DNA from 3 places in the Solidesulfovibrio magneticus RS-1 genome. Region 3 is predicted to be linked to each of the others. Evidence: predicted binding sites of a transcription regulator. Region 3 holds the regulator's gene; each other region holds the start of a gene.
What was found. The regulator sigma-54, encoded in region 3, starts transcription at its own class of promoters, with help from an activator protein. The targets are predictions, from matches to a motif close to CTGGCACGGNNNNTGCTT.
Positions count from the first base shown of each region.

Region 1: DMR_RS03035 (Flp family type IVb pilin) is a predicted target of sigma-54. The motif match lies at 2,523-2,540, and genes of this name have one in related genera.
Region 2: DMR_RS20890 (NifB/NifX family molybdenum-iron cluster-binding protein) is a predicted target of sigma-54. The motif match lies at 2,417-2,434, and genes of this name have one in related genera.

Region 1 is NC_012796.1:710,355-714,589, forward strand. It holds gene DMR_RS03010 (hotdog domain-containing protein) at 1-379, opposite strand, end outside; gene DMR_RS03015 (Flp family type IVb pilin) at 489-656, opposite strand; gene DMR_RS03020 (Flp family type IVb pilin) at 941-1,108, opposite strand; gene DMR_RS03025 (Flp family type IVb pilin) at 1,392-1,559, opposite strand; gene DMR_RS03030 (Flp family type IVb pilin) at 1,843-2,010, opposite strand; gene DMR_RS03035 (Flp family type IVb pilin) at 2,295-2,462, opposite strand; gene DMR_RS03040 (hypothetical protein) at 2,650-4,235, opposite strand, start outside.
Region 2 is NC_012796.1:5,019,801-5,024,035, forward strand. It holds gene DMR_RS20875 (sodium:calcium antiporter) at 1-806, shown strand, start outside; gene DMR_RS20880 (trimeric intracellular cation channel family protein) at 891-1,553, shown strand; gene DMR_RS20885 (HAD family hydrolase) at 1,626-2,270, shown strand; gene DMR_RS20890 (NifB/NifX family molybdenum-iron cluster-binding protein) at 2,515-2,880, shown strand; gene DMR_RS20895 (hypothetical protein) at 3,434-3,931, shown strand; gene DMR_RS20900 (dihem cytochrome c) at 3,963-4,235, shown strand, end outside.
Region 3 is NC_012796.1:2,885,915-2,890,149, forward strand. It holds gene rapZ (RNase adapter RapZ) at 1-800, opposite strand, end outside; gene DMR_RS12360 (PTS sugar transporter subunit IIA) at 889-1,338, opposite strand; gene hpf (ribosome hibernation-promoting factor, HPF/YfiA family) at 1,339-1,887, opposite strand; gene rpoN (RNA polymerase factor sigma-54) at 1,938-3,368, opposite strand; gene DMR_RS12375 (KdsC family phosphatase) at 3,499-4,035, opposite strand.

The DNA.
Region 1 (4,235 bases), 2.2 Mb from region 3:
CAAGGACGTGCTTTTCCGGCACGAAGCAGGTGAAGGTTCCGGTGAAGACGGCGTCTTCGCCCCGGCGCACGGTGACGGTGACGAGGCGTTTTTTGCCGGCGGTATCGGTGAGCCGGGCTTCGGCCATAAGCGTTTCGCCGACCACCACCGGGGCGGTGAAGCGGACCTCGGCCGCGCCAAGGACCACGTTGGGGTCGTTTACGGCCAGCATGGCGGCGTAGTCGGCCAGGCCGAAGACGAAGCCGCCGTGGACCAGCCCCCGGTCGTCGGCGGCCATGGCCGGCAGGGCGGTGAAGGCCACCCGGGCCAGGCCCTCGCCCAGGGTTTCGGGCTGGCCGCACAGGCCGGGGTCGACGCTTTTGTGGGTGTTGACGTCCATGGGGCGGTCTCCTGTCCTTTCGGGATGCCAAAATGTGGCGCGGGGGGCAAACGAAAAGGGGCGCCCTCGTGGCGAGGACGCCCCTTTGGCTTCGCGAAGCGGGTGAAATTTAGCTGCCCAGCGAGGTGGCGACGGTGTTGAAGGTGGTGGTGAGGTTGGTGCCGATGGAGGTGACGGCGGTGATGATGACGGCGGCGATCAGGGCGGCCATGAGGCCGTATTCCACCGCGGTGGCGCCTTCTTCGTCACGGATGAACTGGGTGATGGCGGTCAGCATGGCGTGTCTCCTTGGTATGTAAAGTTGCTTTGGGTTCGTGTGCGTCTCGTGCCTTTCCTAAAGCAGGGGGCGTGCCAAACTTCATCGAGAACTTAACATACTGGATTTATGGATTTAATATTCTTGAGGCGATGGCTTGGGCCAGGGCTCGTGGATTTCTGGCGCGCCGTTCCAGCAGAAATGGAGTCGCGGGCGCAGGGGCGCAGCGGCGGGCGAGGCCGGCAAACGCAAAGGGCCGTCCTCCTGGCGAGGACGGCCCTTTGGCTTCGCAAAGCGGGCGAAATTTAGCTGCCCAGCGAGGTGGCGACGGTGTTGAAGGTGGTGGTGAGGTTGGTGCCGATGGAGGTGACGGCGGTGATGATGACGGCGGCGATCAGGGCGGCCATGAGGCCGTATTCCACCGCGGTGGCGCCTTCTTCGTCACGGATGAACTGGGTGATGGCGGTCAGCATGGCGTGTCTCCTGGTATGTAAAGTTGCTTTGGGTTCGTGTGCGTCTCGTGCCTTTCCTAAAGCAGGGGGCATGCCAAACTTCATCGAGAACTTAACATACTGGATTTATGGATTTAATATTCTTGAGGCGATGGCTTGGGCCAGGGCTCGTGGATTTCTGGCGCGCCGTTCCAGCAGAAATGGAGTCGCGGGCGCAGGGGCGTAGCAGCCGGCGAGGCCGGCAAACGCAAAGGGCCGTCCTCCTGGCGAGGACGGCCCTTTGGCTTCGCAAAGCGGGCGAAATTTAGCTGCCCAGCGAGGTGGCGACGGTGTTGAAGGTGGTGGTGAGGTTGGTGCCGATGGAGGTGACGGCGGTGATGATGACGGCGGCGATCAGGGCGGCCATGAGGCCGTATTCCACCGCGGTGGCGCCTTCTTCGTCACGGATGAACTGGGTGATGGCGGTCAACATGGCGTGTCTCCTGGTATGTAAAGTTGTTTTGGGTTCGTGTGCGTCTCGTGCCTTTCCTAAAGCAGGGGGCGTGCCAAACTTCATCGAGAACTTAACATGCTGGATTTATGGACTTAATATTCTTGAGGCGATGGCTTGGGCCAGGGCTCGTGGATTTCTGGCGCGCCGTTCCAGCAGAAATGGAGTCGCGGGCGCAGGGGCGCAGCGGCCGGCGAGGCCGCCAAACGCAAAGGGCCGTCCTCCTGGCGAGGACGGCCCTTTGGCTTCGCGAAGCGGGTGAAATTTAGCTGCCCAGCGAGGTGGCGACGGTGTTGAAGGTGGTGGTGAGGTTGGTGCCGATGGAGGTGACGGCGGTGATGATGACGGCGGCGATCAGGGCGGCCATGAGGCCGTATTCCACCGCGGTGGCACCTTCTTCGTCACGGATGAACTGGGTGATGGCGGTCAGCATGGCGTGTCTCCTTGGTATGTAAAGTTGCTTTGGGTTCGTGTGCGTCTCGTGCCTTTCCTAAAGCAGGGGGCGTGCCAAACTTCATCGAGAACTTAACATACTGGATTTATGAATTTAATATTCTTGATGCGATGGTTTGGGCCAGGGCTCGTGGATTTCTGGCGCGCCGTTCCAGCAGAAATGGAGTCGCGGGCGCAGGGGCGCAGCGGCCGGCGAGGCCGGCAAACGCAAAGGGCCGTCCTCCTGGCGAGGACGGCCCTTTGGCTTCGCGAAGCGGGTGAAATTTAGCTGCCCAGCGAGGTGGCGACGGTGTTGAAGGTGGTGGTGAGGTTGGTGCCGATGGAGGTGACGGCGGTGATGATGACGGCGGCGATCAGGGCGGCCATGAGGCCGTATTCCACCGCGGTGGCGCCTTCTTCGTCACGGATGAACTGGGTGATGGCGGTCAACATGGCGTGTCTCCTGGTATGTAAAGTTGTTTTGGGTTCCTGTGCATCTCTTGCCCCAAAACAAAGCATAGGCCGTGCCAAGGCGAATGCTAAAATTAACATGCTGTTTTGGATGAGGTATTTTCTTTCTCTGGTGGCGGCCGATCACGCTTTGGTGGAACGGCAGGAAACTGATCCAGCAATAATGGAGTCAGGGCGCGGGAGCTTGCGGGACGCATCGGGCGTCGATGAGGCCCAAACGTTTTTTAGCTCCGGTCGGCGGCAGGGCGCGAAGGATCAGCACGTGGCGGCCCGGCGGCAAGGTAAGGGACAAAGACAGGGGCGTGACCAGGGCGGAGCACTCAATGGTCGCGCCGTCTGGCATAAGCGCGCCGCCCAAGGCCACCGTGACCGGCGCGGGGGCCGCCGCTGTGGCGGCGAGCGTCACACGGAACACGGCCGACGTGTTGTTGACCAGGGCCAGTTCGGCCGTGTCGCCGGCCCAGACCACGTCGCCGGTGACGGACCGCTCGGGCGCGGAAAATCCCGGGCCAAACCGCAGGACCACCGGCGCGGCCTCGCCCGTGGCGAGGCTATGGGCCGCAAGTCTGGCCATGGAGGCCGGCAAAAGGCCGTCGCCTTTGATGTCGGTGCGTGAGAACGGGCCGCCGCCGACCGTAAGCGGCGCGATCCGCCAGCCCGAGGCGTCGCGGAAGACGAGGTCATAAAAGCGGTTGGCCGCGTCCATAGCCACCACGGCCTGGCCGGCCAGGAGGGCGGGCGCGTCCGGGGCGGCGGCGTACGGATCGGCCGGGGCTGGACCCAGGCCGGTCACCCGGGCCAGAACCAGGGCCGTATCCCGGTCCAGCAGGCCGGACAGGCGGCGCAGCACATAGACGGGCGTTTGTTCCGGGTCGGCCCCGCCCAGCCCCGATGCCACGGTCAGCCCCCGGCCGGCGTGGGCGCGGAAATAGGCCGGCCAGTAGTCCGGGCCGACCAGTTCGGTGTTGACGGCGGTAAACAGGTCCGGGGCGACAAGGCGCGCGCCCTCGGGCAGGCCGGCGATGAGCCGGCTTTGGCAGGCCAGGGCGGCCACCCGCCAGCGCGCGCCGGCCGCGATCTTGGAGTCGCGCACTGAGGCGTTGACCGAGGCGTTAACCAGGGCGGCAAGCCCGACGACCAGCCCTAGCCCGGCGGCCAGAACGCGCCTTGGCCCGGCTGGCAAACGCCCGGCCAGGGCCAAGCCGCCAAGGGCCAGGAGCACGGCCACGGCGTAAAAGGAAAAGGTGGTGGTGACGTACCAGGCCAGACCCGAGGCGGCCGGTTCCTGATATTTGGGCGACAGGGCAATGAGCGCATTGGGGCAGACCACGGCAAAGGCGCACAGAAGCCAGGTGAGCCAGGGCACGCGCGCCCGGACGGCCCGGTCCAGGCAATGATAGGTCAGCCCGCCGGCCAAAAGGCCCAGGGCCACCCAGGCCGGGGCGAGCAGGGACAGGTTGGCGGCCAGCTCCGACAGGTACTGGCCAAAGGACAGGACATAGGCCTTGGCAAACTGCGGGAAGCGGTTGACGTATTCGAGGTTGAAGGCAAATCCGCCCAGGGGCAGGGCCGGGCGGCTGTAGGCCCAGGCCGTCTTGAGGATGGCCGCCGGGCTGGTGAGGTCCAGGGCGTTGCCGGCGTACTGACTGGGGTGGGCCAGGCGGTAGCCGAGGTAGACGGCGGCGTAGGCCGGCAGCACGGCAAAGGCCGGGAGCATGGCGCGCAAGCGCTCCCGCGCGCCGCCCCGGGCGGTCA
Region 2 (4,235 bases), 2.1 Mb from region 3:
TGTTCCTGGGCCTGGCCACGGCCTACGCCATCACCATTCCCCTGTCCGGGTCGCTGACCTGGGTGGACGGCGCGGTGCTTATCGGCCTCTACGTCGTCTACATCGCCATTGTCGCCCGGCGCGAATGCGAGGAACCCGAGCTTGAGGGCGTGGCCTGCGTCATCGGCGCGCTGCCCAAGGGCCTTCGCCGCCTCTCGACGCTCGCCCTGTTTCTTTTCGCCGCCGGCGTCATTGTGGCCAATGCCGAGGCCTTTAGCGAGGGCCTCGTCGCCACCGGCCGCATCTTCGGGGTCAACGAATTCCTGCTCGTCCAGTGGCTAGCCCCCATCGCCTCGGAAGCCCCGGAGGTCATCGTGGCGGTCATGTTCGCCCTGCGCGGCATGGGCGGGCTGGCCCTGGGGAGCCTTATTTCCTCCAAGCTCAACCAATGGACGCTCTTGGTCGGCATGATCCCCGGCGTCTACGGCGTGTCGTCGGGCAGCTTTGCCGTGCCCATTCCCTTGGACGGCGTGCAGATGCACGAGATCATGCTGACCGCCGCCCAGTCCCTGCTGGCCGTGGGCCTGCTGGCCGGCCTGCGCCTGGACATCCGGGGCGCGCTGCTCCTTTTCGGCCTGTTCCTCGGCCAGTTCCTGGCCCCGGCCGTGCCGGAGGCCTTCTGGAACCTCTTCCCGGGCCACCTCGACGGCAACGAAGTACACTTCCTCTTCACCTTCCTGTACATCGGGGTCTTCGCCCTCATGCTGCCGCGCACCGGCCGCCACCTGCTGGCCCTTGTCCGCCCCGCGCGCCACAGCGCCTCTTGACGCCGGGCCGGCCCGGCCCTATGGAACCCGCCCGCCCCGGAGCAGCCCTCCGGGGCGGGAACCGCCGCCAGGAGGTCCGCCGCCATGGACCAGACGTTTGCCCTGCCCATCTACCTCGACCTGTTCGCCGTGTTCCTCATGGCCGCCACCGGGGCCATCGAGGCCATCCGCCGCGAGTTTGACCTCGTGGGCCTGCTCGGCCTGTCCTTTGCCACGGGCGTGGGCGGGGCGCTTATACGCGACGGCATCTTCCTCCAGGCCGGCGTGCCGGCCGTGGTGCGCAATCAGGACTATCTCTACGCCGTGGCGGCTGCTGCCGTGGCTTGCCTCATCTTCGGCCGCCGGGCGGTGTTGTCCGAGCGGTTCGTGGCCCTGGTCGACGCCGCCGCCCTGGGGGCTTACGCCGTGGTCGGCATGGAAAAATCCCTGGCCTTTGGCCTAGATTTCGCCCCGGCCGTGCTGGTGGGCACGGTCAACGCCTGCGGCGGCGGCATCCTGCGCGACGTGCTCATGCGCGAGGAGCCCATGGTGTTTCGCCCGGGCCAGTTCTACGGCCTGGCCGCCCTGCTCGGCTGCCTGACTTACCCCTTCCTGCGCCAGACCTTCGGCCTGCCGCCGCTCACCTCGGCCCTGGTCACCATCGCCTTCACCTTTTTGCTGCGTGTGCTGGCCATCACCCGCAACTGGCGCACCGTCCCCGTGCGCGACCATGGCCTGTTTCGCCGCCGCAATCCGCCCGTGGCTTGACGCCGCCTCCCCGGCCGCGTCTATAAAGGATGAGGGTCCGCAACCGGCGGCCCCATCCGCAAGCCAGGGGGAATGTCCGTGAAACGACCCATCACCACGCTTTTGTGCGACGTCGGCGGCGTCATGCTCACCAACGGCTGGGACCGGCAGGCCCGGGCCGAGGCGGCCAAGCGCTTCGGCCTGGACGCGGCCGAGACCGACGAACGCCACCACCTCACCTTCGACGCCTACGAAGAGGGCAAGCTCTCCCTGGACGAGTATCTCGACCGCACGGTGTTTTACGCGCCGCGTGCCTTTGACAAGGCGACCTTCCGGGATTTCATGCTGTCGCGCTCTGCGCCGCTGTCCGACATGCTGGCCTATGTGCGCGGACTCAAGGCCAGGCACGGCATCCGCATTGTCGTCGTCAACAACGAAGGCCGCGAACTCAACGAGTACCGCATCCGGGCCTTCGGCCTGGGCTGTTTTGTCGACGCCTTTGTGTCCTCGTGCTTTGTGGGCATGCGCAAGCCTGACGCCGGCATTTTCCGCCTGGCCCTGGACGTGGCCCAGTGCGACCCGGCCGACGCGGTCTACATCGACGACCGGGCGCTTTTCGTGGAAGTGGCCGCAACCCTGGGCGTTCGCGGCGTGGTCCACCGCGACGCGGCCTCCACGGCCCGGGAGCTGGAGGCCATGGGCGGTTTCGCCGCCGTCTGCCTCGGCGGCGAGGGCTGAGGCCCGCCGCCCGGATTCAGGGGACAGCCGCCGACGCGTGATTCCTGACGCCCTTGAGCGCAGGCGCGGCGGACCGACTCAATATGGCCCCGGCCACTCGGACGCGGCCCATGGAGCTGACGCCGGGCCCTGGGCCGGCGCGTTCGCCGGCCCGGCCGGGGCTTCCCAGCCCTGGCTATTTCCGGTACGAGGCGGGGGTAAATTCCTGCGGCCCTGGGCCGGAGTTTCCCAAGGAGTCACGAACATGACCAAGATCGCCATTCCCTCCCGCGACGGGCAGGTGGACGAGCATTTCGGCCACTGCGGCTATTTCACGGTGCTGACCATCGGCCCGGACAAGGCCGTCGTCGCCGAGGAGACCTTTTCCCCGCCGGCCGAGTGCGGCTGCAAGTCCAATCTGGTCAACGACCTGCTCGCCATGGGCGTCACGGCGCTTGTCGCCGGCAACATGGGCCAGGGCGCGGTCAACAAGCTGCGCCAGTCCGGCATGACCGTGGTGCGCGGCGCGTCCGGCCCGGTCCATGAGGCGGCGGCGGCCTATCTCGCCGGAACCCTCAAGGACCGCGACGAACTGTGCATGGCCCACGGGCACAACTGCTTAGACGATTAGCGCCAACGCCAGATTTCGACGCAACGAACGGGGAGCCGCGGAAACGGGGCTCCCCGTTCTCGTCTGTGTCTCCGCGTTGCTGCTGCGGTCCTGAAGCCCGCAGCCAGCGGGTCATCCGCGGCCGGCCCCTCTCCCTGGCCGTCACGCCGAACCTGCCGGCGGTCACCGCGTCGCACTACGGTCTGTTCCGTTCCCTCGGCCCGGGACTGCCGAGCCGGCCTTCACCTCCCGGACCGCCGGCAACAGCCAATTCCGCCTCCAACAGACTGTCGTAGCGCGCAGTCGATCCGACGACCGGACGCCTCCAACAGCGCCTCCGAACACTGGCCTGGAGAAATTGTTTCATGTCCTTGCCGCGGCTCATTCTCACTTCAAAGACAAAATACAGCGGCCGCAAAATTCACACACGCTAAAATGAAACTGACAATCACCTGCATCATCTTCAATGATTTTGAATGTCATTGGCATAATAATATTTTTCTTGCGTATACGAAGAGAAGATGTAGAGCTTGAAAATCATCATTTCCTGTAAACATGAACGAGAAGGGCCATTGTGAAATCAATTCATGCTTTCTTGGGCCTAGCCTTTTTTCTCATCGCTTGCCTCCTGTGCGCTGGCCGGGCAGAGGCGCAGGATTCATGTAAATTGTATCGTATTGATTCCGTGAAGGATTGCAGCCTTGACAGTTACCCCGTCACAACAAATGGCACACCCATCGGCAAAATCCGGGCAGCCAAGGACGAGCGCACCCAACTCTGTCAAGTCTCCGTCTGCATCGAACAGCAATATACCGATCTTTTTGACAAAAACACTTTTGCCTATCTGACGGACAAATCGCTTGCCATCTACAGGCTTTGGCCATCGCCCACCAAGCTCCAGGAGAACGACGGCATCAAAGGTTTTACGAGCGTGACCGGAGCGCTGACCTATGTGGCAGAAACGATCCCGAGGATCGTGGAGGAGATCGTTCGGGAATTATTGTCAAATGTTCTTGAAGCAGTGTTTGGAAAAATGGTCGACGACGTAACAAGGCCACCGCAAAAGGTATGAAGCAGGCGGTAAAAAGCACGAGGCTTGCCCCATGGTTATCAGAAGCGTTATGATCCATCTAGTCTGTGTTGCAACCATGTTCCTCAACCCAACGTTTTCTCTGGCCGGTCGCCATTTTGAAAATGGCAACGGATACGGACAGTCCCAGGACTGGTCCCCCAAACACGGGAAACGCCATCAGGGTGGCCGCGCCGAGGCGTTTGTTGCGAACGACACGTATGTCGCGGCCTGCGGCGGGTGTCATTGGGCCTACGTGCCGCAACTCCTGCCTCGTGCGTCTTGGGAAACCATCCTGGCCCAGTCG
Region 3 (4,235 bases):
GAACGGTGGCGGCCGCCGGTGCAGCCAAAAGCCAGGGTCAGGCGGTAACGGCCTTCCTTGGCGTACAGCGGCAGCAGGTAGAGCAGAAATTCGGTCAGCCGGCGCAAAAACTCCCGGCCCGGCTCCTCGGCCAGGACGTAATCGCGCACCGCCGCTTCCTTGCCCGTGCGCTCGCGCAGTTCCTTGTCGAAATAGGGATTGGGCAAAAAGCGCAGGTCAAAGACCATGTCGGCCTCGGAGGGCGGGCCGTACTTGAAGCCGAAGCTCATGACGTGGACCTTGAGGGTTCCGGCGGTGGGCCGGATGGAGGCCCATTTTTCCTGGAGCTTGCGGCGTAGGTCGTGGATGGTGAAATGGGTGGTGTCCAGCACCATGTCGGCGGCGTCGCGAAGGGGCCGCATGCGTTCGCGCTCGGCCAGGGCGGCCTGCTCCAGGCCCATGTCGGCGCTTTCCAGGGGATGGGGCCGGCGGGTAGTGGCGTAGCGGCGGATGATCTCACCGTTATCGGCCTCGAAAAAGATGATCTGGGTAAGGTCCTGTTTACGCCGCACCTCGGCCAGGGTCGCGCCCCAGTCGGTGTCGAGGTCGGCCTGGCGCACGTCCATGCCCAGGGCCAGGCCCTTGTAGCGCTGGCCGCCCTTGTCGTCGAAAAGGCTCATGAGCTTGGGCACGAGGCTGACCGGCAACCCGTCCACGCAAAAAAAACCCAGGTCCTCGAAGACGCGAAGGGCTGTGGATTTTCCGGACCCGGACAGGCCGGTCAAGATAACGACGGGGAGTTCCCTGGCCGCATGTTCCATGGCATTCACCTTCCGGCCCAAGGGCTTAACAAATTTCCCGCGCGTTTGTGTGACAACAAACGCGCGGGAAACGTTTTTTCAGGGAGCCTTAGGCGGCGGCGAGCACCTGCCGCAAGGCCTCGTCGGTTTCGGCGGTCAGAAAGGCCCGCCGGAAGGATTCATCGGACAAAAGCCGCGAGATGTGGGCCAAAATGCGCAAATGCAGGCCCGCGACATGCTCGGGCGCGAGCACCAGGAAGAAGATGCGGCAGGGCTTGAAGTCCAGCGCATCGAAGCTGACGCCCGCAAGGCTTCTCCCGACGACGATGACGATGCGTTCGAGGCTCTCCATCTTGCCGTGGGGAATGGCCACCCCGTCGCCGATGCCCGTGGTTCCGAGGTTTTCCCGGTCGAGCAGCACCTGATGGGCGCGTTTGGCGTCAAAATCGGGCCACTGCTTCTTGATGGGGGCCACGAGCTCGGCCAACACTTCGGACTTGGACTCCGACGCAAGATTCCCGATGACGAACTCGGGCTGGAGATAGTCCTCTAACCGCATCTAAGCGCCCGTTCCAGGATCGATGAGGCCGAAGTCGCCGTTGCGCAGGCGGTAGATGACGTTGGGCCGTTCGGTTTCGGAGTTGATGAACACCAGGAATTCGTACTTGAGAGCCTCCAGCTGCATGGCGGCTTCTTCCACGGCCATGGGCTTGGGCTGATACTCGTCGGTTTCGATGATGGTGGGCACGCGGCCGCCGGCGGCGTCCTCGCTGATGCTGATGACGTCCATGCGGACCTGTTCCACGGTCTGGCGACGGCGGTCCTTTTGCTTCTCGCGGAACTTCTTGGCCTGGGCCTCGATCTTGTCGAGGATCAGGTCAATGGTGGAGTACATGTCCTCGGAGGTTTCGTGAGCCGAGATGTGCATATTGTCGGCCAGGAAGATGACGTCGGCCATCTGCCGGGTCTTTTCCACGGCCAGGTTGACCTGGACATCCGAGGTATCGGTGGACGAGGTGTACTTGCCAAGCTTTTCAAAGCGCTTCCTGGCATAATCGCGCAAATGATCAGACGGCTCGAAATTCTTGAAATTAAAGGTGATGTTCATAGAATCCTCCAGGCTGGCGTGGTGAGAGGCCGGAAACCCGGCCCGAAGCATCAGAAAACCGCCTTGCGCTTCGACGACGACTCGATTCCCATGGCCGTGCGATACTTGGCCACGGTTCGCCGGGCGATGTTGATTTGCAGTTCATCCTTGAGCATGTCGGCGATGGCCTCGTCGCTGATGGGCTTTTTGTCATTCTCGCCGGAAATAATGCGCTTGATCATGGCCTTGACCGACTCGGAGCCTACCGTGCCCCCGTCGTCGAGTTCCAGGGCGCTGTTGAAAAAGAACTTGAGTTCAAAGATGCCGTGGGGCGTGGCCACGTACTTGTTGGACGTAATGCGGCTGACGGTGGACTCGTGCATGCTGATGTCGTCGGCCACGTCCTTGAGGATCAGCGGCCGCAGCTTGGTCACGCCGTCCTCGAAAAATCCGCGCTGAAACTTCACGATGCTCTCCAGGACCTTATACAGCGTGCGCTGGCGTTGGTACAGGCTCTTCATAAGCCACATGGCCGAACGCATCTTGTCCTGGAGGTAGTCCTTGTCCTTGTCGTTTCGCGGCAGGCTGCCGTCGGTGTAGGACATGTTGAGTCCCAGGCGCGGCATCCCCTCCTCGTTGAGCAGGATGACGAAGTCCTCGCCGTACTTGTAGACGAAGGCGTCGGGGCTGACGTAGATCGGGTCCCCCGAACCGTAGCTGGCTCCGGGCATGGGATCGAGGGTCTGGATCAGCTCCAGGTATTCCTTGAGCTTTTCCATGGTCAGGTGAAATTTCTTGGCCAGGGGCTTGTAGCGCTTCTTTTCGAGATCTTCGAGATGCTCGCGCACCAGTTCGATGAGGATGGGATCGTCGTAGCCGTAGACTTCGATCTGAATGAGCAGGCATTCGCTGGGAGTGCGAGCGGCCACGCCCACGGGATCGAAGCGCTGGAGGCGGTGGAGCACCTTTTCGACATGCGCCGGGTCGGCGTTGGCCATGCCGGCGATTTCCTCGACCGTGGCCCGCAGATAGCCCGAGGAATTGAGGCTGCCGACGATGGTCTCGCCGATCTCCACTTCCTTGGCCGTGAAATTGGACAGGTGCATCTGCCAGCCGAGGTGGCCGTCGAGGGACGGCTTGGAGGCCAGGCGAGCGTCGAAAGCCATGCCCTCTTCGGGAACTTCCAGGTCGCGGGACAGGGACTGCTTGCTCGTGCTGGCGAAATCGCCAAGGTAGTCGTCCCACTCGGCGTTTTTGAGCAGCTCCTTTTCCATGGCCGCGTCGGCTCCCGTGGGGCCATTGTTGTCCTCGACCATGACGCGTTCGGGCTGGCGGTCCTCCTCGACGGATTCCTCCAGAAGAGGATTTTCCAAAAGCTCCTGCTGCACGCTTTCAAGCAGCTCCAGCCGCGACAGCTGCAAGAGCTTGATGGCTTGCTGCAGCTGGGGGGTCATCACCAGCTGTTGGGAAAGCTTGAGTTGCTGCCGCAGTTCCAGGGCCATGCTTACCGCCGTGCTCGAAAGTCGTTGACGTTACCGGGGTCGTCTCCGGGCTTTGCCCGGCTCAGGGCCACCCCGCCCAACAAAAACCATGCCACAATTGAAGCCTTGTGGCAATCGGCACAATCGGCCTTCAGCCGAGGAACCACTGGTAGGCCGCCTCCAGACGGCCCTTGGCGGCCAAAATGTAGCGCACGGCCTCGCGCACGGCGCCCTGCCCGCCTCCGCGCCGCGACACCCACAAGGCCAGATCGAGGATTTCGGGCTGGGCGTCGGCCACAGCCATGGGCAGACCGACCAGCTCCATGGGGCCGGCGTCCACCCAATCGTCGCCGAGAAAGGCGGCCTGATGCGGGGCCAGCCCGGCCCGGGCCAGGATGCCTTCCAGCACGGCCACCTTGCGGTAGTGGCCGGGGTGGTATTCCTCAATGCCCAGTTCCCGCATCCGGGCGGCCACGGCCGGGCTGTCCAGGCCGCTGACGACCGCCACGGCCAGCCCCGCCGCCTGGGCCGCCTTGATGCCTAAACCGTCGTGGACATGAAAACGCTTGGTCACCTCGCCCCGGGCATCGACGTAGATGCCGCCGTCGGTCATGACGCCATCGACGTCGAGCACCAGCAACTCCACGTCCCGGGCGCGCGCAATGGCCAGCTTGGCGTCTTCAGGCATAACAGCCTCCCTTGCGATGCGACGGCGGCATGGTTTGAACGCAAGGCCATGTCCCCAACCGCCGACAGGTGCAATCTAGCCCAAAAATCGCACCATGACCAGAAGATAAACGTTTTTAGCGCCTTGCCAAGCCATGCAGCCCTTTGGCCGAAAAAAAGTCCGGAGAAGCCGCCTTCCCCGGACCGTGCAATCTTTTTGCG